Regions from separate parts of the Cytobacillus sp. C11.1 genome, predicted to be linked through region 3. Evidence: a T-box and tRNA genes for the amino acid it is inferred to sense, from the RefSeq annotation. Region 3 holds a T-box; the other regions hold tRNA genes.
The links. The T-box of region 3 lies ahead of tyrS (tyrosine--tRNA ligase). A T-box ahead of a tRNA ligase gene usually reads a tRNA of that ligase, here a tRNA-Tyr.
Positions count from the first base shown of each region.

Region 1 (7,562 bases), 180 kb from region 3:
TCTACCCATGTCCAGGGTGAAGTCCAGGTAACACTGGATGGAGGCCCGAACCCACGCACGTTGAAAAGTGCGGGGATGAGGTGTGGGTAGCGGAGAAATTCCAATCGAACTTGGAGATAGCTGGTTCTCTCCGAAATAGCTTTAGGGCTAGCCTCATGTAGTAAGAGTCTTGGAGGTAGAGCACTGTTTGGACTAGGGGCCCTCATCGGGTTACCGAATTCAGACAAACTCCGAATGCCAAAGACTTATCCATGGGAGTCAGACTGCGAGTGATCAGATCCGTAGTCAAGAGGGAAACAGCCCAGACCACCAGCTAAGGTCCCAAAGTATACGTTAAGTGGAAAAGGATGTGGAGTTGCTTAGACAACCAGGATGTTGGCTTAGAAGCAGCCACCATTTAAAGAGTGCGTAATAGCTCACTGGTCGAGTGACTCCGCGCCGAAAATGTACCGGGGCTAAACGTATCACCGAAGCTGTGGATGGACACCATTAGGTGTCCGTGGTAGGAGAGCGTTCTAAGGGCGTTGAAGCTAGACCGCAAGGACTGGTGGAGCGCTTAGAAGTGAGAATGCCGGTATGAGTAGCGAAAGATGGGTGAGAATCCCATCCACCGAATGCCTAAGGTTTCCTGAGGAAGGCTCGTCCGCTCAGGGTTAGTCGGGACCTAAGCCGAGGCTGAAAAGCGTAGGCGATGGACAACAGGTTGATATTCCTGTACCACCTCTTTACCGTTTGAGCAATGGGGGGACGCAGGAGGATAGGGTAAGCGCGCTGTTGGATATGCGCGTCCAAGCAGTTAGGCCGGTAACGAGGCAAATCCCGTTACCACACAGGCTGAGCTGTGACGGCGAGGGAAATTTAGTACCGAAGTTCCTGATTCCACACTGCCAAGAAAAGCCTCTAGCGAGGGAAAAGGTGCCCGTACCGCAAACCGACACAGGTAGGCGAGGAGAGAATCCTAAGGTGAGCGAGAGAACTCTCGTTAAGGAACTCGGCAAAATGACCCCGTAACTTCGGGAGAAGGGGTGCTCATTAGGGTGAATAGCCCTGATGAGCCGCAGTGAATAGGCCCAGGCGACTGTTTAGCAAAAACACAGGTCTCTGCGAAGCCGCAAGGCGAAGTATAGGGGCTGACGCCTGCCCGGTGCTGGAAGGTTAAGAGGAGAGGTTAGCGCAAGCGAAGCTTTGAATCGAAGCCCCAGTAAACGGCGGCCGTAACTATAACGGTCCTAAGGTAGCGAAATTCCTTGTCGGGTAAGTTCCGACCCGCACGAAAGGCGTAACGATCTGGGCACTGTCTCAACGAGAGACTCGGTGAAATTATAGTACCTGTGAAGATGCAGGTTACCCGCGACAGGACGGAAAGACCCCGTGGAGCTTTACTGTAGCCTGATATTGAATTTTGGTACAGCTTGTACAGGATAGGTAGGAGCCGTAGAAACCGGAGCGCCAGCTTCGGTGGAGGCGTCGGTGGGATACTACCCTGGCTGTATTGAAATTCTAACCCGCGCCCCTTATCGGGGCGGGAGACAGTGTCAGGTGGGCAGTTTGACTGGGGCGGTCGCCTCCTAAAAAGTAACGGAGGCGCCCAAAGGTTCCCTCAGAATGGTTGGAAATCATTCGCAGAGTGTAAAGGCACAAGGGAGCTTGACTGCGAGACCTACAAGTCGAGCAGGGACGAAAGTCGGGCTTAGTGATCCGGTGGTTCCGCATGGAAGGGCCATCGCTCAACGGATAAAAGCTACCCCGGGGATAACAGGCTTATCTCCCCCAAGAGTCCACATCGACGGGGAGGTTTGGCACCTCGATGTCGGCTCATCGCATCCTGGGGCTGTAGTCGGTCCCAAGGGTTGGGCTGTTCGCCCATTAAAGCGGTACGCGAGCTGGGTTCAGAACGTCGTGAGACAGTTCGGTCCCTATCCGTCGTGGGCGCAGGAAATTTGAGAGGAGCTGTCCTTAGTACGAGAGGACCGGGATGGACGCACCGCTGGTGTACCAGTTGTCTTGCCAAAGGCATCGCTGGGTAGCTATGTGCGGAAGGGATAAGTGCTGAAAGCATCTAAGCATGAAGCCCCCCTCGAGATGAGATTTCCCATAGCGTCAAGCTAGTAAGATCCCTGAAAGATGATCAGGTTGATAGGTCAGAGGTGGAAGCGTGGCGACATGTGGAGCTGACTGATACTAATCGATCGAGGACTTAACCAAGTTATTGGTGATACTCGGCAACACTTCTTCATGCATTATCTAGTTTTGAAGGAACAAACCTTCTAAAAAAATATAGTCTAGTGACGATAGCGAGAAGGTCACACCCGTTCCCATACCGAACACGGAAGTTAAGCTTCTCAGCGCCGATGGTAGTTGGGGGCTGTCCCCCTGTGAGAGTAGGACGTTGCTAGGCGAACCCCAAACGGGGTATTTATTTTGCCAAATTATGAGATGGCCCCTTGGTCAAGCGGTTAAGACACCGCCCTTTCACGGCGGTAACACGGGTTCGAATCCCGTAGGGGTCACCATTTGGAGGATTAGCTCAGCTGGGAGAGCATCTGCCTTACAAGCAGAGGGTCGGCGGTTCGATCCCGTCATCCTCCACCATATTTTTTGGACGAGCCATTAGCTCAGTCGGTAGAGGATTTTAAAATTTGCAGCATCGAAGCAAACCATCCTCGAATAGCAACTTTTAAAATCTGCAACAAAGAACGCAGGGCTTTGGAGCACTATGCAAATGTAGTTTAGGAATTCATATCAAAGTATGAGCCATTAGCTCAGTCGGTAGAGCATCTGACTTTTAATCAGAGGGTCGAAGGTTCGAGTCCTTCATGGCTCACCATTTTAATTTAATATTGCGGGTGTGGCGGAATTGGCAGACGCACCAGACTTAGGATCTGGCGCCGCAAGGCGTGGGGGTTCGACTCCCTTCACCCGCACCATTTTTAAGCGGAAGTAGTTCAGTGGTAGAACATCACCTTGCCAAGGTGGGGGTCGCGGGTTCGAATCCCGTCTTCCGCTCCATTATTTTGCGCCCGTAGCTCAATTGGATAGAGCGTTTGACTACGGATCAAAAGGTTAGGGGTTCGACTCCTCTCGGGCGCGCCATAAAAACGGGGAGTAGCTCAGCTTGGTAGAGCACTTGGTTTGGGACCAAGGGGTCGCAGGTTCGAATCCTGTCTTCCCGACCAGCGACACTTTATTTATAAAACATGGGGCCTTAGCTCAGCTGGGAGAGCGCCTGCTTTGCACGCAGGAGGTCAGCGGTTCGATCCCGCTAGGCTCCACCATAAAATTTAATCATTTTGGCGGTGTAGCTCAGCTGGCTAGAGCGTACGGTTCATACCCGTGAGGTCGGGGGTTCGATCCCCTCCGCCGCTACCATTATGATCTTTGATCTTAATATTTCGGAGGAATACCCAAGTCCGGCTGAAGGGATCGGTCTTGAAAACCGACAGGCGGGTCAAACCGCGCAGGGGTTCGAATCCCCTTTCCTCCTCCATTATTTTAATACTATTATCGCGGGGTGGAGCAACGAGCGTTACTTCACTGAAAAAACTGCGAGTTGTACCGATCGAGCTGCTGCTTGATTAAGCATCCTAAGATCGGGACAGTCCTTATGCTGTATGTGAGCATAGAAAAATCACATAAATACTATTATCGCGGGGTGGAGCAGTCCGGTAGCTCGTCGGGCTCATAACCCGAAGGTCGCAGGTTCAAATCCTGCCCCCGCAATCTGGTCCGGTAGTTCAGTTGGTTAGAATGCCTGCCTGTCACGCAGGAGGTCGCGGGTTCGAGTCCCGTCCGGACCGCCATTTTTAAACTAAATAGATAAATGGCTCAGTAGCTCAGTCGGTAGAGGATTTTAAAAGAATGCAGCTGCGAAGCTTTAGCATCATTGAATGGCATGCTTTTAAAATCTGCAACAAAGAACGCAGAGCTTTGAAGCACAGCTATCTAACTTTAGGGTTATTAATTTAATACGGCTCAGTAGCTCAGTCGGTAGAGCAAAGGACTGAAAATCCTTGTGTCGGCGGTTCGATTCCGTCCTGAGCCACCATATTTCCTAAGTCTTTTCAGACGATGGAGGGGTAGCGAAGTGGCTAAACGCGGCGGACTGTAAATCCGCTCCTTCGGGTTCGGCAGTTCGAATCTGCCCCCCTCCACCATTTATATAGGGGTATAGTTTAATGGTAAAACGAAGGTCTCCAAAACCTTTGATGTGGGTTCGATTCCTACTACCCCTGCCAGTAGGAAGATGGCGGTTGTGGCGAAGTGGTTAACGCATCGGATTGTGGCTCCGACACTCGTGGGTTCGATTCCCATCAATCGCCCCATTTTTCTTTTAAAAGAATCTTTAATGGGCTATAGCCAAGCGGTAAGGCACCGGACTTTGACTCCGTCACTCGCAGGTTCGAATCCTGCTAGCCCAGCCATTTTTAAGGCAGCATAGCCAAGTGGTAAGGCAGAGGTCTGCAAAACCTCCATCCCCGGTTCAAATCCGGGTGTTGCCTCCAAACAATGTAAACGCGGGTGTAGTTTAGTGGTAAAACCTCAGCCACGAGCAACGCTCCCATGAATCAACAGCGAGTTGCCTCGACGCATCAGCTTCCTGAATAAGCTTTTAGAGAAAGAGGCATGCAAGGGCAGGAAATTATATAGTAGTTTTAATATTAATTATAAACGCGGGTGTAGTTTAGTGGTAAAACCTCAGCCTTCCAAGCTGATGATGAGGGTTCGATTCCCTTCACCCGCTCCAAAAATGGGCCTATAGCTCAGCTGGTTAGAGCGCACGCCTGATAAGCGTGAGGTCGGTGGTTCGAGTCCACTTAGGCCCACCATTATACATACCATTTTCAACCTAATCCTATACGGGATTAGGTTTTTTTGTTTACATTGAAAGAAAGATATGGAGAGGAGATCATTTGTTAAGAAAAGCCTGTCTTAGGAAGAGACAGGCTTTTCTATTATCGAATTTCAGCTTTGCCGTCCCAGATAAAAATGGAAGTGAAAAAGTGAAGAAGAACGAATCGAAGTGAATCGTGCCGGTGGAAGTGAAAAAGTGAAGGTGAAGGGAACGAATCGGAGTGAATCGTGCCGGTGGGAACGAAAAAGTGAAGGTGAAGGGAACGAATCGGAGTGAATCGTGCTGGTGGAAGTGAAAAAGTAAAGGTGAAGGGAACGAATCGAAGTGAATCGTGCCGGTGGAAGTGAAAAGCGTGGATAAAGGGAACGAATATGAACGATTTGTGAACAGTGCAAAATTGAAGATATGTATTTAATTAGTTTGAAAACGGCGTAAAGCGTTGATAACTCTGAGGATTTTTAGATAATGGACCTTATTTTTAACGGGAAAGTTGTGAGATAAGTGTGATGCAGTTCACTTTTGTGAAAAACGTTCTCAATTATGATATAAGTAACAAAAACTTAAGGGGGATGATGGAAGGTGGAAACGAAAAAAGTGATCCAGGGGGGCAAGGCAGCAAAGGAACATGGCACGCTGAAGGGGACCATTTTTTCAGTAACCGTTGTGGGGTTAGGGATCTTTGTTACGTATCTAATTGTTTATGGCCTGTATATGGCCAGATTATAGGGGGGATTAAAAATGATGCATCGCTCTGAGAAGATATGGCTTTTCTTAAGTTTTGGGATGATTATCGGATTTATGCTCATTACGGGTTATCAGACATTTGCTTTAGAAATGGGGCCGCCAAGCTATGGGGAACGGATTGATCCGCAAAAAGTGGATGAAACAGCACCGTTTGACCAGCCTGGCATCAAGAAGATTGGCGAGAATGAATATGAAGTTGTCATGACGCTGCAGGTGTTTAGTTTTACACCAAACGAAATCGAAGTGCCTGCCGGATCAACCGTTCATTTTACACTAACTTCTAAAGATGTCGTACACGGGTTCCAGGTTGCAGAAACCAACTTGAATGCCATGGTTGTTCCTGGCTATGTGCAAAAGATTACCCAGAAATTCGACAAGCCAGGTGAATATTTAGTTTTGTGCAACGAATACTGCGGTGCCGGACACCAAATGATGAGCACAACGATTACGGTTAAATAAAGGGGGGAGAAACAGTGGAAACCATTATTAACAAGTCAGGGAATACACAAGTTTTTAGGGAAAAAGCAAATAAAGTCATGGGCATCAGCCTGGAGGATGCGAGATTAACAAAATCATACCTATCTGTAGCCTTCTTAGCCATCCTGCTGGGCGGATTGCTTGGCCTATTGCAAGGTCTGAATCGGGCCGGAATGCTGGAATTGCCAGTTTGGCTGAACTACTATCAAGTATTGACTGCACACGGACTTCTCTTAGTTGTAGTTTTATCAGCTTTCTTTACAATTGGCTATTTCTATGCGGGATTATCCCATACATTGGGCGGCCTGCTTCCGAAGGTCAGAAAGATGGCCTGGATCGGTTTTTGGATGAAGATTTTCGGATTTGTATTAGCTGTTATTCCGATTTTAATGAATGAAGCATCTGTCATGTATACCTTCTACCCGCCAATGGCAGCTTCACCCATTTTCTATATTGGCTTGGTATTTATCGTCCTAGGGGTTTGGATGTGCGCATTTGGTGCCTTCATCAATGTGGCAAGCTGGAGAAAACGCAATCCTGGACAGCATATTCCAATTCTCTCTTTCTTTGCAACAGGTGTGTTTGTACTCTTATTCTTCGGAAGCCTTCCGGTTGCAATTGAAGTATTTACAATCATCCCGTGGGCTTTCGGCTGGGTTGAAACCATCAATGTCATGGTTGCGCGTACGCTGTTTTGGGCTTTTGGCCATACACTCGTGAATATCTGGTATTTAACAGCGGTTTCTGCCTGGTATGTTATTGTGCCGAAAATCATCGGCGGGCACAGATGGAATGATCTTTTAACAAGAATTGTGGTAATTGCACTCGTTATTATGAATATTACCGGTGGATTCCACCATCAGATCATTGACCCTGGTATTTCGGAGCCAGTGAAATACATGCACGTATTTATGAGTTTGGCAATTGGCTTCCCATCCTTGATGACTGCTTATGCAATGTTTGCGGTATTTGAACGTACAGCCAGAAAGAAAGGCGGAAGAGGTCTTGTTGGCTGGTATAAAAAATTACCTTGGGGCGATGTCCGTTTCCTTGCACCATTTATCGCGATGGCAGCCTTTATCCCTGCCGGAGCGGGCGGTATTGTCCAAAGCACAAACCAATTGAATCAGGTTGTCCACAACACCATGTGGATCGTGGGCCACTTCCACTTAACACTTGGCATGTCTGTTGTGATGACATTCTTCGGCATCAGCTACTGGCTTGTTCCTTATGTGTCGAAAAGAGTGCTGACACCGCAGATTAACAAGTTAGGTATTATCCAAACGATTATTTGGACCATCGGTATGATCATCATGTCTGGAGCAATGCACTGGGTCGGATTATTGGGATCACCAAGAAGAACTTCTTATTCCACTTATTTTGACAATGCAACGGCTCTAAGCTGGGATCCATACTTATTCTTCCTGGCGATCGGCGGAACTTTGCTAATGATCGGTGTGCTTATCCAGGTGTATGCAGTATTCTACCT
Region 1 is NZ_CM176935.1:402,901-410,462, reverse strand. It holds rRNA gene AC3ZVC_RS02125 (23S ribosomal RNA) at 1-2,205, shown strand, start outside; rRNA gene rrf (5S ribosomal RNA) at 2,282-2,398, shown strand; tRNA gene AC3ZVC_RS02115 (tRNA-Glu) at 2,439-2,513, shown strand; tRNA gene AC3ZVC_RS02110 (tRNA-Val) at 2,517-2,592, shown strand; tRNA gene AC3ZVC_RS02105 (tRNA-Lys) at 2,752-2,827, shown strand; tRNA gene AC3ZVC_RS02100 (tRNA-Leu) at 2,843-2,927, shown strand; tRNA gene AC3ZVC_RS02095 (tRNA-Gly) at 2,935-3,009, shown strand; tRNA gene AC3ZVC_RS02090 (tRNA-Arg) at 3,017-3,093, shown strand; tRNA gene AC3ZVC_RS02085 (tRNA-Pro) at 3,100-3,176, shown strand; tRNA gene AC3ZVC_RS02080 (tRNA-Ala) at 3,200-3,275, shown strand; tRNA gene AC3ZVC_RS02075 (tRNA-Met) at 3,293-3,369, shown strand; tRNA gene AC3ZVC_RS02070 (tRNA-Ser) at 3,395-3,487, shown strand; tRNA gene AC3ZVC_RS02065 (tRNA-Met) at 3,647-3,720, shown strand; tRNA gene AC3ZVC_RS02060 (tRNA-Asp) at 3,724-3,800, shown strand; tRNA gene AC3ZVC_RS02055 (tRNA-Phe) at 3,970-4,045, shown strand; tRNA gene AC3ZVC_RS02050 (tRNA-Tyr) at 4,071-4,154, shown strand; tRNA gene AC3ZVC_RS02045 (tRNA-Trp) at 4,162-4,235, shown strand; tRNA gene AC3ZVC_RS02040 (tRNA-His) at 4,247-4,322, shown strand; tRNA gene AC3ZVC_RS02035 (tRNA-Gln) at 4,347-4,421, shown strand; tRNA gene AC3ZVC_RS02030 (tRNA-Cys) at 4,429-4,502, shown strand; tRNA gene AC3ZVC_RS02025 (tRNA-Gly) at 4,671-4,744, shown strand; tRNA gene AC3ZVC_RS02020 (tRNA-Ile) at 4,750-4,826, shown strand; gene AC3ZVC_RS02015 (hypothetical protein) at 5,432-5,578, shown strand; gene AC3ZVC_RS02010 (cytochrome c oxidase subunit II) at 5,591-6,055, shown strand; gene AC3ZVC_RS02005 (cbb3-type cytochrome c oxidase subunit I) at 6,133-7,562, shown strand, end outside.
Region 1: it encodes a tRNA-Tyr, which carries the amino acid that the T-box ahead of tyrS (tyrosine--tRNA ligase) is inferred to sense. The anticodon was not compared.

Region 2 (7,562 bases), 490 kb from region 3:
TTCTGCATCCGATAAATCCACATAGACTTCAAAGTTTCTTTGCGTTTTAGCCGGCTGCAGGTGGCTTTTTGGACCTGTGATAGTCAAATCGACTGTTTCCGGAATACCTGTCACCACCAGATTTTCGGTATCATAATAACTTTTCACCGGTACATCTGCAATGACCTCGGAGTCCTTTTCACCAGGAACATTTACATCCTTTAATTCTTTGTCTGCATCGTATACAGAATCAAATAGAAAGAGGGCCAATATCAAGGCAACTACTTTCATAAACCAGCGGGTATCGACAAGTTTATCAATGAACTTATCCATTCTTTTTCCCCCTCCAGTTCCAACGACCTGAAGAAGTCTGCTTTATTTTATATTGAGCCAGCAATTCATTCGAAAGCATGTCTTTAAAAGCATCCGATTTTAAATCACGGTGCAGCTCACCATTCTTTGTTAAAGATACACTTCCCGTTTCCTCAGAAACAACAATTGTAATGCTGTCGGTTACTTCACTTATACCTAAAGCCGCCCTATGTCTGGTGCCAAGCTCTTTTGAGATAAAGGGGCTCTCCGACAGCGGCAAGTAACAGGCTGCAGCAGCAACACAATTTTTTTGAATGATGACAGCTCCATCATGCAGCGGGGTGTTCGGAATAAATATATTAATGAGAAGCTCCGATGAGATTTTCGAATCAAGCTGTATGCCCGTTTCAATATAATCCCCCATCCCAGTTTCCCGTTCAACCGAAATAAGTGCGCCAATTCGGCGTTTAGCCATGTAATCTACCGCCTTGGCAATAGATTCCACCAGTTTCTCCTGGTCTTCCTCCTCCTGATTTCCGCTCCTCGAGAAGAATCGCCCTCTTCCCAATTGTTCCAGCGCTCTCCTCAACTCCGGCTGGAAAATAATAATAACGGCAAGAAATCCCCAAAGAAGCACTTGTTCCATCATCCATCCTAACGTTTGCAGGTGGAACTTGTCGCTTGCCACTTTAACAAGGATAATGACAAATATACCTTTTAGCAATTGGACAGCCTTCGTTCCTTTGACAATCATTATGAGTTTATAGATGACGTACCAAACAAGGAGAATGTCTATTGTATTAGCCAACAATTTCAAAATAGAGAAATCTGCAAACGACATTGTCCTTCCTCCAAATATATATTTCAAAAGCTATAAGCTTTACGTTCAAGCTATGGTATGTTCCTTTATATATGTAACTTTCATATTATATCATATTTAAACCTAATTCCAATTTTGCGGCCACGCAAACAGCTGGAAAATTTATTGCGCTGATATTAAGAATCCCTGCTCTAGAGCAGGGATTCTTTTATTAGCTATTTTTATTTCTCTGATTCATCATTGTCAAAGACACTAACAATATCCTTTGATGCCTTTTTAATGTGGTACCAAATCCATTCAAAAATGGCGTTAACTTCTTCTATTTCTCCCGTTACTTTTCCTGCAGAAGCCATATACTGCTCCCCATTAATGACAGTAACATTTCCTTCTACTTGACCTTGAATTTCCAAAGTTCCATTTTTTACAACAACATCACCTTTAACAATTTCCCCTTCTGGAACAATAACCTTATCATTTTGCACAACCAGATTTGGCTGTTTGGAAACTGATAACTGGTGGTCCTGATCCCAAGAAGAGACAAGGCTGCCCATCATTAATACAAGAAATAGGGAAGCTGCGGTTAAAAGCGGATGCTGCCTGAACCAGCGCTGTACACCGACCTTGCGTTTTTCCTTTGGCAGTTTCGCCATCACTTTAGCTGTAAAATTTTCTGGTGCCTGTATATGTGAAGTGCTTTGTACTAAAGCTATCGTTTTTTTCAACTCGTGAAAATGATTTTGGCACTCTTCACAGGTTTGAAGATGTACCCTTAATTCCTTTTCATGTTCGGCTGAGATCTCTTCATCTAAATACTCATGCATATAAAGAATAATTTCTGCTGGACATTTCAAAGTTCTCACCCTCTTTACTAAACATATCGTAATTGATTTCTAAGCGCTTCCCGGCCCCGGTGAATCCGGGTTTTAACCGTCCCCAAAGGAAGATCCAGCGTTTCACTGATCTCATTTAACGATAACTCTTCAATATACTTCAGTACAATAACTGATCGGTACTTTTCAGGCAGCTTGGATATCTCCCTTTGAATCGTCTCCTGCAGCTCCAAGCTTTCCACATCGTCTTCAGGCAGCCTGGCATCCGAGGCAATTTGAGAATACATATTAAGCCCATCCGTGCCCGCAACTTCTGCATCCAGGTAATAATCCGGCTTCTTTTTCCTTATCCTGTCTATACAGAGATTAGTGGCAATCCGATATAGCCACGTAGAAAACTTCAATTCAATATTAAAGCTGCTGATATTCACATATGCCCTTAAAAATGCTTCCTGCGCAATATCTTCGGCTTCATGCCTGTTACCCAGCATTCTGAAACAAATTTGAAACACCTTATCTTTATATATTTCAACTACTTCAGCATAAGCATCCTGGTCGCCTTTTAATACTTGCTTGATCCTTTTCTTTACGACTGTCTCCATTTTTTTACCTCCGCTCCACTGCGGCTAATCGATATTACGAATCGATAGCGGAAAAGGTTTCATTTTTTTATAAAAAACATTCATTTTCTATATTAACAAATATTTACTTCTTCTGGTTTAAAAAAATTTTATCAGGGGTATAAAAGTACTAAAATTATGGAAAAGGGTTGGTTACGGTGTTTGTAGATGACTTATTAAGAGATATTGAGGATTGCCGGTCGGAAATGGTACAGTTAGCAGCAGTTACTTCATTTACTAACCATCGGGTAGTAGAAACTAGCATTAAGCTCGATCGACTTCTAAATAAATACTATATACTTACATCAAAAAAATGAGCAGAACTCATAGCGGTTCTGCTCATCTTTTTTGCTGCTCTTAAAGAAGCTTCTCTCCAAACAATGAACCCATAAGTGCTACTGCTACAGTAGCCGTTTTATTTTTATCATCCAGAATTGGATTTACTTCCACAAATTCTGCCGATGTAATAATTTGAGCCTCCGCGAGCATTTCCATTGCCAAGTGGCTCTCACGGTAGCTGATTCCGCCAATTACCGGTGTTCCAACCCCTGGTGCATCATGCGGATCCAGCCCATCAAGATCCAGTGACAGGTGGACGCCATCCGTATTGCGATCTTTTAAATATGTAATAGACTCTTCCATGACCTTTGTCATACCGAGACGATCAATTTCATGCATTGTGTAAACTTTTATGCCCTTTTCTTTAATAAGTTCTCTTTCACCTTCATCCAAAGATCTCGCACCGATAATAACAATGTTCTCCGGCTTTACCTTTGGGCCATATCCGCCGACATTCGTTAATAGCGTATGACCGATTCCAAGGCTGACTGCAAGAGGCATCCCATGAATATTTCCGGATGGCGAGGTTTCCGCTGTATTTAAATCACCATGGGCATCATACCAGATAACCCCTAGATTCTTGTAATGCTTGGATACACCAGCTAATGTTCCAATGGCAATGCTGTGGTCACCGCCAAGCACCAATGGAAATGATCCCGCCTCTATAGCCTTATCTACTTCTTCGGACAACTTTTCTGTCTTTTCTGCTATTAAATCCAAGTTTCTAAGATTGGATTCCGGATCTACCTGTACTTCCGGTCTTCCAATTGCAATATCACCCTGGTCATGGATTTCTTCAAATAAACTCTTTAATCGCTCATTCACGCCAGCGTATCGAATCGCACTTGGCCCCATATCCACACCGCGTCGCATCTGACCCAAATCCATAGGCATTCCAATTATCGATAATTTCTGTCTTTTCATAATCTGTGTCCTCCCTTTCCCTTCATACTATTATTTTAACCGCTTTCAAACACATGACTCAACTCGACAAAATCGTGTATATATATGCGGTTAACAAGGAAAGAGAAAAAGTATTTGGGAGAGCATTTTATATTGCTCCTCACTCCGTTTGTACAGTTCAATAGTGAACATTGCGAACAAATCAGAGAAACAAGCTAATAAACCATGAAATTTAACGAACGAACTGCTGAAAATTACAAATAATACACTGAAAATCGAGAATAAACTATGACAGCAGGCTAGATTCTTTCAGAACAATGGATAATCCCCTTTTAAAATCCAGCAATTCTTTCTTAAATTTTCACTTATGAATCACTTTTCTAATTTATGTATCACTTTCAGCTGTTTATGCGTCACTTTTTAAACATATGAACCACTTTGACTGATTTACGTGCCACTTTTGGATTTTTTGCGCCACTTCCCGCTGCTAATGAGTTCTAGCTGCTTGATCTAGTAAGCCTATCGAGTAGTTATATATCAAAGTTATAAAAACAAAAAATCCTTAAGCCAAGTAGGCTTAAGGATTTACTATATGTATGATGGTGGAGCCTAGCGGGATCGAACCGCTGACCTCCTGCGTGCAAAGCAGGCGCTCTCCCAGCTGAGCTAAGGCCCCATTCTTGGAGCGGAAGACGGGATTCGAACCCGCGACCCCCACCTTGGCAAGGTGATGTTCTACCACTGAACTACTTCCGCAAACAATTTTATTCAAAAATATGACCTTCAGGAATCGATTCCCAAGGTCTATGTTATTGCTAAAGATGAGCCATGAAGGACTCGAACCTTCGACCCTCTGATTAAAAGTCAGATGCTCTACCGACTGAGCTAATGGCTCGGAAATAAATTGTTGCCTAAACTGAGATTGCAGAGGTGCTCCAAAACCCTTCGGTTTTTGTCGCAGATTGCTACAGCCTGCTATTCGCTGAAGTTTTGCTTCGATGTTGCAAACTTTCTCAATCCTCTACCGACTGAGCTAATGGCTCATAAAAATGGCTGGGCTAGCAGGATTCGAACCTGCGAGTGACGGAGTCAAAGTCCGGTGCCTTACCGCTTGGCTATAGCCCAATAATTAACAAAATAAAAAGGACATTCATAGCTTGTCCAGTTTTTGCTGTTTTTATTAAAAATAAATGGTGGAGGGGGGCAGATTCGAACTGCCGAACCCGAAGGAGCGGATTTACAGTCCGCCGCGTTTAGCCACTTCGCTACCCCTCCGAATGGTAAAAGGTGCTTCGATCCTTATAACTGCTCAAAATCCCTTCGGGATTTTTCGCATGCTTCCGCTGAAGTTAATCAAGGAAGTTAGAAGCATGGTGCCGGCGAGAGGACTTGAACCCCCAACCTACTGATTACAAGTCAGTTGCTCTACCAATTGAGCTACACCGGCAAGTTAAATGGTGGAGGATGACGGGATCGAACCGCCGACCCTCTGCTTGTAAGGCAGATGCTCTCCCAGCTGAGCTAATCCTCCAAAATGGTGACCCCTACGGGATTCGAACCCGTGTTACCGCCGTGAAAGGGCGGTGTCTTAACCGCTTGACCAAGGGGCCTGATAAATCTAGTTGTTTTTTCTAAAAGAGCTTCCAACCGGGCTCGAACCGGTGACCTCTTCCTTACCATGGAAGTGCTCTACCTGCTGAGCTATGGAAGCAACAGCTCATAAGTCCCAATAAGGTCTTTATGAAAATGGCTCCGCAGGCAGGATTCGAACCTGCGACCGTTCGGTTAACAGCCGAATGCTCTACCACTGAGCTACTGCGGAATAGTGGTATAATGAAACAGCCCGGCAGCGTCCTACTCTCACAGGGGGACAGCCCCCAACTACCATCGGCGCTGAGAAGCTTAACTTCCGTGTTCGGTATGGGAACGGGTGTGACCTTCTCGCTATCGCCACCAGACTATTTTTCAAAGACAAGTATTATTATACCGTCTTTTTATGATTTTTCAAGAGGAAATTTTAAATTTTCGTTCCCTCAAAACTAGATAATGAATGAAGAAGAATTGCCGAGTTTCACCAATAACTTGGTTAAGTCCTCGATCGATTAGTATCAGTCAGCTCCACATGTCGCCACGCTTCCACCTCTGACCTATCAACCTGATCATCTTTCAGGGATCTTACTAGCTTGACGCTATGGGAAATCTCATCTCGAGGGGGGCTTCATGCTTAGATGCTTTCAGCACTTATCCCTTCCGCACATAGCTACCCAGCGATGCCTTTGGCAAGACAACTGGTACACCAGCGGTGCGTCCATCCCGGTCCTCTCGTACTAAGGACAGCTCCTCTCAAATTTCCTGCGCCCACGACGGATAGGGACCGAACTGTCTCACGACGTTCTGAACCCAGCTCGCGTACCGCTTTAATGGGCGAACAGCCCAACCCTTGGGACCGACTACAGCCCCAGGATGCGATGAGCCGACATCGAGGTGCCAAACCTCCCCGTCGATGTGGACTCTTGGGGGAGATAAGCCTGTTATCCCCGGGGTAGCTTTTATCCGTTGAGCGATGGCCCTTCCATGCGGAACCACCGGATCACTAAGCCCGACTTTCGTCCCTGCTCGACTTGTAGGTCTCGCAGTCAAGCTCCCTTGTGCCTTTACACTCTGCGAATGATTTCCAACCATTCTGAGGGAACCTTTGGGCGCCTCCGTTACTTTTTAGGAGGCGACCGCCCCAGTCAAACTGCCCACCTGACACTGTCTCCCGCCCCGATAAGGGGCGCGGGTTAGAATTTCAATACAGCCAGGGTAGTATCCCACCGACGCCTCCACCGAAGCTGGCGCTCCGGTTTCTACGGCTCCTACCTATCCTGTACAAGCTGTACCAAAATTCAATATCAGGCTACAGTAAAGCTCCACGGGGTCTTTCCGTCCTGTCGCGGGTAACCTGCATCTTCACAGGTACTATAATTTCACCGAGTCTCTCGTTGAGACAGTGCCCAGATCGTTACGCCTTTCGTGCGGGTCGGAACTTACCCGACAAGGAATTTCGCTACCTTAGGACCGTTATAGTTACGGCCGCCGTTTACTGGGGCTTCGATTCAAAGCTTCGCTTGCGCTAACCTCTCCTCTTAACCTTCCAGCACCGGGCAGGCGTCAGCCCCTATACTTCGCCTTGCGGCTTCGCAGAGACCTGTGTTTTTGCTAAACAGTCGCCTGGGCCTATTCACTGCGGCTCATCAGGGCTATTCACCCTAATGAGCACCCCTTCTCCCGAAGTTACGGGGTCATTTTGCCGAGTTCCTTAACGAGAGTTCTCTCGCTCACCTTAGGATTCTCTCCTCGCCTACCTGTGTCGGTTTGCGGTACGGGCACCTTTTCCCTCGCTAGAGGCTTTTCTTGGCAGTGTGGAATCAGGAACTTCGGTACTAAATTTCCCTCGCCGTCACAGCTCAGCCTGTATGGTAACGGGATTTGCCTCGTTACCGGCCTAACTGCTTGGACGCGCATATCCAACAGCGCGCTTACCCTATCCTCCTGCGTCCCCCCATTGCTCAAACGGTAAAGAGGTGGTACAGGAATATCAACCTGTTGTCCATCGCCTACGCTTTTCAGCCTCGGCTTAGGTCCCGACTAACCCTGAGCGGACGAGCCTTCCTCAGGAAACCTTAGGCATTCGGTGGATGGGATTCTCACCCATCTTTCGCTACTCATACCGGCATTCTCACTTCTAAGCGCTCCACCAGTCCTTGCGGTCTAGCT
Region 2 is NZ_CM176935.1:720,790-728,351, forward strand. It holds gene AC3ZVC_RS03615 (CdaR family protein) at 1-312, opposite strand, end outside; gene cdaA (diadenylate cyclase CdaA) at 305-1,132, opposite strand; gene AC3ZVC_RS03625 (zf-HC2 domain-containing protein) at 1,333-1,962, opposite strand; gene sigW (RNA polymerase sigma factor SigW) at 1,980-2,543, opposite strand; gene AC3ZVC_RS03635 (Spo0E family sporulation regulatory protein-aspartic acid phosphatase) at 2,720-2,878, shown strand; gene rocF (arginase) at 2,919-3,824, opposite strand; tRNA gene AC3ZVC_RS03645 (tRNA-Ala) at 4,404-4,479, opposite strand; tRNA gene AC3ZVC_RS03650 (tRNA-Gly) at 4,485-4,559, opposite strand; tRNA gene AC3ZVC_RS03655 (tRNA-Lys) at 4,626-4,698, opposite strand; tRNA gene AC3ZVC_RS03660 (tRNA-Gln) at 4,854-4,928, opposite strand; tRNA gene AC3ZVC_RS03665 (tRNA-Tyr) at 4,995-5,078, opposite strand; tRNA gene AC3ZVC_RS03670 (tRNA-Thr) at 5,175-5,250, opposite strand; tRNA gene AC3ZVC_RS03675 (tRNA-Val) at 5,259-5,334, opposite strand; tRNA gene AC3ZVC_RS03680 (tRNA-Glu) at 5,339-5,413, opposite strand; tRNA gene AC3ZVC_RS03685 (tRNA-Thr) at 5,442-5,514, opposite strand; tRNA gene AC3ZVC_RS03690 (tRNA-Asn) at 5,551-5,625, opposite strand; rRNA gene rrf (5S ribosomal RNA) at 5,645-5,761, opposite strand; rRNA gene AC3ZVC_RS03700 (23S ribosomal RNA) at 5,886-7,562, opposite strand, start outside.
Region 2: it encodes a tRNA-Tyr, which carries the amino acid that the T-box ahead of tyrS (tyrosine--tRNA ligase) is inferred to sense. The anticodon was not compared.

Region 3 (7,562 bases):
TTCCCCGCCAAGTGCTTCATTCCAGTCTTCGTTACTGTTAAGAGCTTTGTCTGCGCCCAATTGGAGCGCCTTCTCGCGTTTTTCCTCCGAACGGGATGCCACGTATACGGTTGCTCCTGCTGCTTTCGCAAATTGCATGAGGAAAGTGGCAACGCCGCCGCCGATTCCCGGAATAAATACCTTCATGCCGGCTTTGACCTTTCCTCTCGTGAAAAGAGCCCGGTAGGCTGTCAGCGCTGCAAGAGAAAGGACACCCGCTTCTTCCCAGGTTAGATAGGCTGGCTTGGGTGCTGCGTTTTCAGCTGGAATCACGATATATTCGGCAAACGTTCCGTGGAATGGCAAGCCGACGATTTCAAATCCGGCTGGCGGAGCATCGCTGTTTTCTTTCCAGCCAAGCCCCGGGTTGATGATCACTTCATCGCCAGTTTTTACATTTGTGACACCTTCACCAACTGCATCAATGATGCCTGCTCCGTCTGAACCGATGACAAGTGCCGGCTCTTCCGGCTTGTGGCGGTTCAGGACGAATAAATCACGATGATTTAATCCGGCTGTTTTTAATTTAACTCTAACTTCCCCTGCAGCCGGCTCCGGCTTTGTCATTTCCCCATAGGTTAAGCCGCCGCGGCCTGTGTTTCCTTCATGAATGATGGCTTTCATCTAAATACACCTGCTTTTCTTTAAAAATTTCGTCTATTTCTATCATATCTTGAAAAGGGCTAGTAGAAAAAGCGATATGACTTGGATGCTTGCAGTGCAGGCATCTGATTTTTGCCTTTTATGCGTCACTTTTTTGTTTTATGAGTTAATTTCGGATTTTTATGCTTCACTTTTCTTTTCTTATGAATCACTTTCACTGCTTTTTGCGTCACTTTTCAAATTTATGCGTCACTTCCCGGTATGATCACGTTTGCTGGCTTAGCATTAATTTTACAAATTTTCTTTTACCAGCCTGAAGGACCAACCCGTCTGTAATTTTCACTGTTAGCTTGACGTCGCTCACTTTTTCACCGTTTAAGCGGATGCCGCCATTTGCAATCATTTTTCTTGCTTCAGTCTTGGAAGGCAGCAGACCGAGTTCGGCAATCAAATCGGTAAGGGGCATTTCATTGGCACCCTTCCATTTAACCTCTGGAATATTTTCCGGCATGGCGCCTTTTTGAAAAATCGTTTTGAAATGCTGTTCGGCTTTTTCCGCTTCTTCGGTGCCGTGGTACATGCGGACGATGGTTTTTCCCAGCTGCATTTTGGCGTCGCGCGGATGAAGAATGCCTTCTTCCAGCTGCTCGGCAATTAGTTCTTTATCAGCAACCGGCAAATCCGTCACAAGATTAAAGTACTTATCGATGAGCTCATCCGGAATGGACATCGTTTTGCCGTACATATTATTGGGGTCTTCATCCACACCAATGTAATTGTTTTTCGATTTGGACATTTTCTCTTTTCCGTCCAGGCCTTCAAGCAGGGGCATAAGGATGACCACTTGTTTTTCTTTTTCAAAATGCTCTTGAAGATGGCGGCCCATTAAGACATTGAAATGCTGGTCATTGCCGCCAAGCTCAACATCGCTTTCAAGAACAACCGAATCGTATCCCTGCATTAATGGGTAGAAGAATTCATGGAGCGAAATCGGCTTTCCGGCAGCCAGGCGCTCTGAGAAGTCGTTGCGCTCAAGCAAACGGGCAACTGTAATGCTCGCCGACAGGCGGATGACATCTTCCAGGTTCAGATCTGCGAGCCACTCTGAATTGTAGTGCAGATCCACTTTTTCCATGTCGAGCACCTTGCTGAACTGCTCGAAGTATGTTTTGGCATTATGCTTAACCTCTTCAGAAGTAAGCTGTTTGCGAGCTGCAGACTTGCCTGTCGGGTCGCCAATTTTTCCTGTGAAATCGCCAATGATCAGCTGGATGATGTGGCCGTTTTCCTGGAACTGCTTCAATTTGTTTAATACAACCGTATGGCCAATATGGACATCAGGGGCAGAAGGATCGAGCCCCAGTTTAATTTTTAATGGCTTGTTTTGAAAAATGGATTTCGCTATTTTATTTCTCAATTCCTCTACGGGAAGGATTTCCTGGACGCCATTGCGATAAACCTCCAGCTGCCTCTCCACTTCCTGGTTCTGTTCAGCCGTCAGTTTTTCAATAAAATTCTCCATGCCCCTCATCCTTTCTTTTTTATGGCTTTAATACAAAAGGCTCTTTTCGTATAGATTGTTGTTTTTGGACTATAAGGCTTGCCCGTTGATTTCCGCTCCAGTCACGCAGCGAACCCGCGGGGAGGAACGGGAGCCTCCTCGGCGTTTCACGCCTGCGGGGTCTCCCGCTCCCTCTCTTCCCGCAGGAGTCAAGTGCCTTCCACTCCAATCAACTCAGTAATTAAAACTAGTTTGTAAGCAACAAACTTTGCGCAAACAGCCATACAAAAAACCACGCCCCTAATGAAAGGGACGTGGTTAACGCGGTACCACCCTTTTTGAAGATTGCTCTTCCACTCAGCGGAATAACGGTCCGTGCCGTTCCTTGCTACTGCCGTTCACAAGGAAAGTTCCAGAAGGTAATTCACGCTTATCTTTGTGCTGATTTGCACCACACATCAGCTCTCTAAAACAGGGAGATAAGCAGCTACTGATTCCTGTCATTACTTTAGATTTGAAATTATTTTCATCATTTTAGCGGATTGGGGAGTAATGTTCAAGTAGTTTTTCAAAAAAGAGGATACAATGTGCGGGATAAAAATGGGGATTGAAATGAGACTTAAGAATGCTTGAGAATTATTTCATCCCCATGGACTTTTGTATTCTGGGGATTTCTTTTTTGTTGTTCCATGTTTCTTTTTCGAGAATTTCCAAACTAACTTCCTGGGTTTCCATTCAATCCTTTAGTTCACCAAATTCCTTTGCATTTTGAAGTCTGAGCTCACTAATTTCAGCTTTTAATGCTTCTTGGCCAGATATTAAAGCACCAAGCAGGCCGGTATGTTCTTTTTGTGTAATACCCTGAAGTTTAATGGTTTCCCCATGTTCCTTCAATGTTTCTCCCTGCTCCTTTAGTGTTTGGCCTTGCTCCTTCAAAAGCCCACTATGTTCCCTTAGCGTTTCGCCTTGGTTCTTTAGTGTTCGTCCCTGCTCTTCCAGCAGCAATCCATGCAAGTCCACCTTTTCGTTGATCTGCCCCAAAGCTTTAAGTATTTCTCGGTCCATTTTTTCACCTCCTCCTGTTTTTTTTATTATATCATTCAAGAAATAAAACATATACAAAAAACAGGGACATTCAGCCTATGCAGATGCCCCTGTCCTTACTTCTATCTTGTTAATATAATCGGTCCTTCTTTTGTGACGATAACGGTGTGTTCACACTGGGCGACGTGGCTTTTGTTCGGTGTGACGAAGGTCCAGCCATCGCTCATTTCTCTTACTTCTTCGTCACCGCTTGAGATAAACGGTTCGAATGCGACAACCATGCCTTCTCTTAACAGCTGCTTATCCCATGGGTCAAAATAGTTTAGGATGTGATCGGGTTTTTCATGAAGAGAGCGGCCAATTCCGTGTCCGGTCAGGTTCATGATGACAGAGTAACCGTTGTTTCTTGCGACTTTTTGAACGGTTTTTCCAATCAGGCTTAGCTTGCCGCCGGGCTTTATTTTTTTCAGTCCTTCTTCAAATGCTTCCTTGGCTGTGTCACAAAGCTTCTGAAGCTTTTCGTCCTCGCCGACTACAAAAGATAGGCCTGTGTCTGCAAAATAGCCATCCTTTGATCCCGAAACATCGATATTTACAAGGTCGCCTTCTTTAATGACACGGCTTCCTGGTATGCCATGCGCAACTTCTTCATTGACGCTTATGCAAGTAAAGCCGGGAAAATCATATTCTCCCTTAGGGCCCGAGATGGCACCATGCTTTTCAAAAAGCTCGCCTGCAAAATCATCAAGCTCCCTGGTTGTGACGCCAGGCTTTGTTCTTTCAATCATCGCATCGCGGATTTCTGCGACAATTTTGCCGATTTCCTTCAATTTTGCTAATTCTTCTTCATTTTTAACAATCATATTGAATCCTGCCTTTTCTTTAGTTGTTATTTCTCTATTATAGTCTAAATGGAGTGCGCTTAATAAGAATTCGCATTAACCCTTGCTAAAAAACGCTCCTTTCGTCTCAATCAAACGTTTGATTGAATCGCCTCAACCCCTGGCCATATGGACTTCCAGCTCTTTTTTTCAATTCGCTGTCTGTAGATCTCAGCCAGCTTGTTCTCTTCTGCAAAGTAGGGTGTAGGCTTAATTCTCAAAGCAAGCAAATCTTCAATTCCGCATGGTGCGGTTAAAATGACCTCGTTGTGCTCATTAAGCTTTAGGCCAAGGGCTGTGGCAGTTTCCGGGAATTTTGAGATGGCATCAACTGATGAAGAATATGGCGGAATGTCATTGACGAGGTGCATTCTTGCTTCATTTTTAACAGACCACGGAACTTCCGGCATATGTGAGAGCAGCTTTGATTCGAGTTCTTTTTCTGTATCTTCGCTAAGATCGCTTTTATCAAAGTATATGACATCTACATCCGGCAAGTGAGTTCTTTTGCTAAACCTTGCAGGACATCACAAACCTTTGCTCTGACAAAACCGGCGCAAACCCACCAGTCAGGCAGATTTAACGACATCGCAGCATAAAGAATGGCCAACATCCATTCGTCCTCTCTGACCAGATTCACGATATCCTTTTCCGTCTTTATGAGCATTTTTCCGTCTCCAGTTCACGGATTGAATGCAGTACACGCCTGTAATAGTAATCCTCATGGGGAACGAAGTCTTTTTTGGTTACCTGCCTGCGGACCTGGACTCTTTTTTCATTGCTGATTTCAAATCCTTCTGACGTAATGGATTCTTTACCGTTGAACCATAGCTCATAGAAATCCTCCATAGCGATCCGGACAACTCCAGATACCTCTTCAAGCTGCGGATTGAATTCATCTAGCTGATGAGGGCTGCGATATAGAAAAACATGGGCCAATTCTTTGTCTATAAAATTTTCTTTTTCCGCGCAATAATCAATTACGCCGAAGGGAATGAGTTCTTCGAAAGCAACGCTAATTCCAAGTTCTTCCTCTACCTCCCTGATTCCATCCATGACAGATTCATGGCTTAAAAGATGGCCGGCTGCTGTAATGTCCAATAGGTCCGGATAATCCTTCTTCTCCTTGCTGCGGTTCTGAAAATAAATATAATCCTGGTTCTTTTCTTTGCTGATGAACCAGCAGTGGAAGGTTTCGTGCCAGAATCCCTTTTTATGTACTTCTTCGCGTGAAGCCACACCGATTTGCTTCCGTTCCCCATCAAAAATGTTGAGAAGCTCTGTTTCCATTTGCGATGCACCCCTTCTCTATTTAGTAATAAAAGCATTAAAAATGTTGAGCGGATCTGCTTTATATAATTCACGGTAACTCCGGATCTTCTCCTGCTCAGCATACTTGCGCACCATTTTATAAGCAAAGGAATAGCCCGCGAACACAGGGATTCCCATTTCACGATTGCCAAAACAGATTTTGCTTTTCAGAACATCGTCTGTCGTATCTATGTTATCCTTTGCAATTTGCTGATAGGCCTGCTCGGCTTCCTCTGTAAGATTCTCCTTCCACCAGCGTTTGTCATCAAAAAGGGAAAGGCTGAAGTATTCAGCACCTCCCTCCATTTTATACCAATCAGCCAGGGTAAAGGTATCCAATGTGAGAGAATAGATTGGATTTTCCGGAGAAGCATGGTGCATTTCATGGGCTAGCATATACTTTAAGAATTCTCGATCCGGTTCAGGCGGGATGGCAATGACAATCGTATCCGCTCCTACGGTATAGCCATTTGTCCAAAGGGATTGATCGTATTGTTGAAACCATGGAAATGGAAGCGCCGGCACAATGGTAATGGAAAGGCTTTGGAAATGAAGATGGTTTTCCACCTCTGTTATGGTTTCATTGATGATGGTTGATATCTCCTTTCGATTCCAGCTATAAGAAAAAATCTCAGCCTCCGATAATGTTTCAAATTTAAATAACTGAAATCTCCTGGCGGGCTGATCCCAATCCTGCATCCATGTCTTCTTGCTGAACAGAGGACTGAGCTGTGTTTGGAGCCAATTTTTCAAGTTATCCCGGTTTTCTATTAAGTTGGCAGGAGTGATTTGATTGAGAGTATAGACCATGGCTCCAGGCTCCTTTTAATTGGTTTTATTATCCATACTTAGGTACACTTGAGGAAATTGATTATTCTGGGAGGTTTTGAGATATGGGCTGGGCTGAGTTTGGAAGAGTGAAAAATGAATATAATGAAACATTTAAAGAAATCGATGAAAAGCTGCTTCAGCTGATTCAGGAAAGAAAAGCCAATACGAAAGGAAAGCGCTTTTTCCCTCCGATGGAACTGATGGAAGAGTGGGCAAAGAGATATGATATGGAAGCTCCGGAAATTGGCTGGTTCTTTAATAGTCTGGACGACCGGAGCTATCCGTTTATTCCAGGATCAAGTGCCTTCCACTCCAATCAACTCAGTAATTAAAACTAGTTTGTAAGCAACAAACTTTGCGAAAATAGCCAGATTTTATCATATTATCAACTCCCATATGCACAGCACAATTGCATTTGATATCCATTCGACATACATACTGGAAAAGCCTTTGGAGGATAATGAAGAATTGCAAACCGGCCATTTTTAATTTTCTCTTTAATCTATTAAAATAAAGGATAATGAACTTGGTTAAAGGGGCCATGCCGAATGTTGGAGCTGCTGATTACGATGCTGGAACGGCTTGGAATTATTGTTACGATTGCGCTGATCGTGACAAGGTTCCGCTTTTTCAGAGAAATGATATATGGAGAAAGATTAAAGAGGCAGCATCAGTATAAGGCGATCCTCTTTTTCGGATTTTTCGGGATAATCGGCACTTATACTGGTCTTTCCTTCAATACCGATACCCTCCAATTTAATCGCTGGGCATCCGAGCTTGCCTCAGATGAAGCCATTGCTAATTCGAGGGTTATAGGGGTCGTGCTCGCAGGATTGCTTGGAGGATACAAGGTCGGAATTGGCGCCGGGATTATTGCCGGCCTCCACCGTTTTACACTTGGCGGGTTTACAGCGATCGCCTGCGGTTTGGCTTCCATTGTAGCAGGGTTGCTTGCCGCATTTTTTCATAAAAAGAATGAGCATGTGAAGCTTTCATCAGCTTTTTTCATTGGAGCAGCGGCGGAAGCAGTACAAATGCTGATTATTCTTAGCATCTCCCGCCCTCTGGAAAAAGCGATCGCGCTTGTAGAAATGATCGGCATTCCCATGATCATAGCAAATGGCCTTGGGAGCGCCCTTTTTCTCCTTATTATTAAAAATGTGATCAATGAAGAAGAAAAAGCAGGCGCCTTTCACGCCCAAAAAACACTGCGGATTGCAGACCAGACGCTTGCACATCTCCGCAAAGGCATCAGTCATGATTCCGCCTTAGCTGTCTGCAAAATTTTACATAAAGAGCTCCAGGCGAAAGCCGTAGCCATTACCAATCATACGGAAATTCTTGCCCATGTC
Region 3 is NZ_CM176935.1:226,424-233,985, forward strand. It holds gene AC3ZVC_RS01120 (zinc-binding dehydrogenase) at 1-663, opposite strand, end outside; gene tyrS (tyrosine--tRNA ligase) at 908-2,164, opposite strand; T-box leader at 2,449-2,656, opposite strand; gene AC3ZVC_RS01130 (hypothetical protein) at 2,879-3,208, opposite strand; gene map (type I methionyl aminopeptidase) at 3,310-4,050, opposite strand; partial or broken gene AC3ZVC_RS01140 (nucleotidyltransferase family protein) at 4,161-4,735, opposite strand; gene AC3ZVC_RS01145 (NUDIX hydrolase) at 4,726-5,358, opposite strand; gene AC3ZVC_RS01150 (DUF2268 domain-containing putative Zn-dependent protease) at 5,377-6,189, opposite strand; gene AC3ZVC_RS01155 (hypothetical protein) at 6,273-6,542, shown strand; gene AC3ZVC_RS01160 (LytS/YhcK type 5TM receptor domain-containing protein) at 6,759-7,562, shown strand, end outside.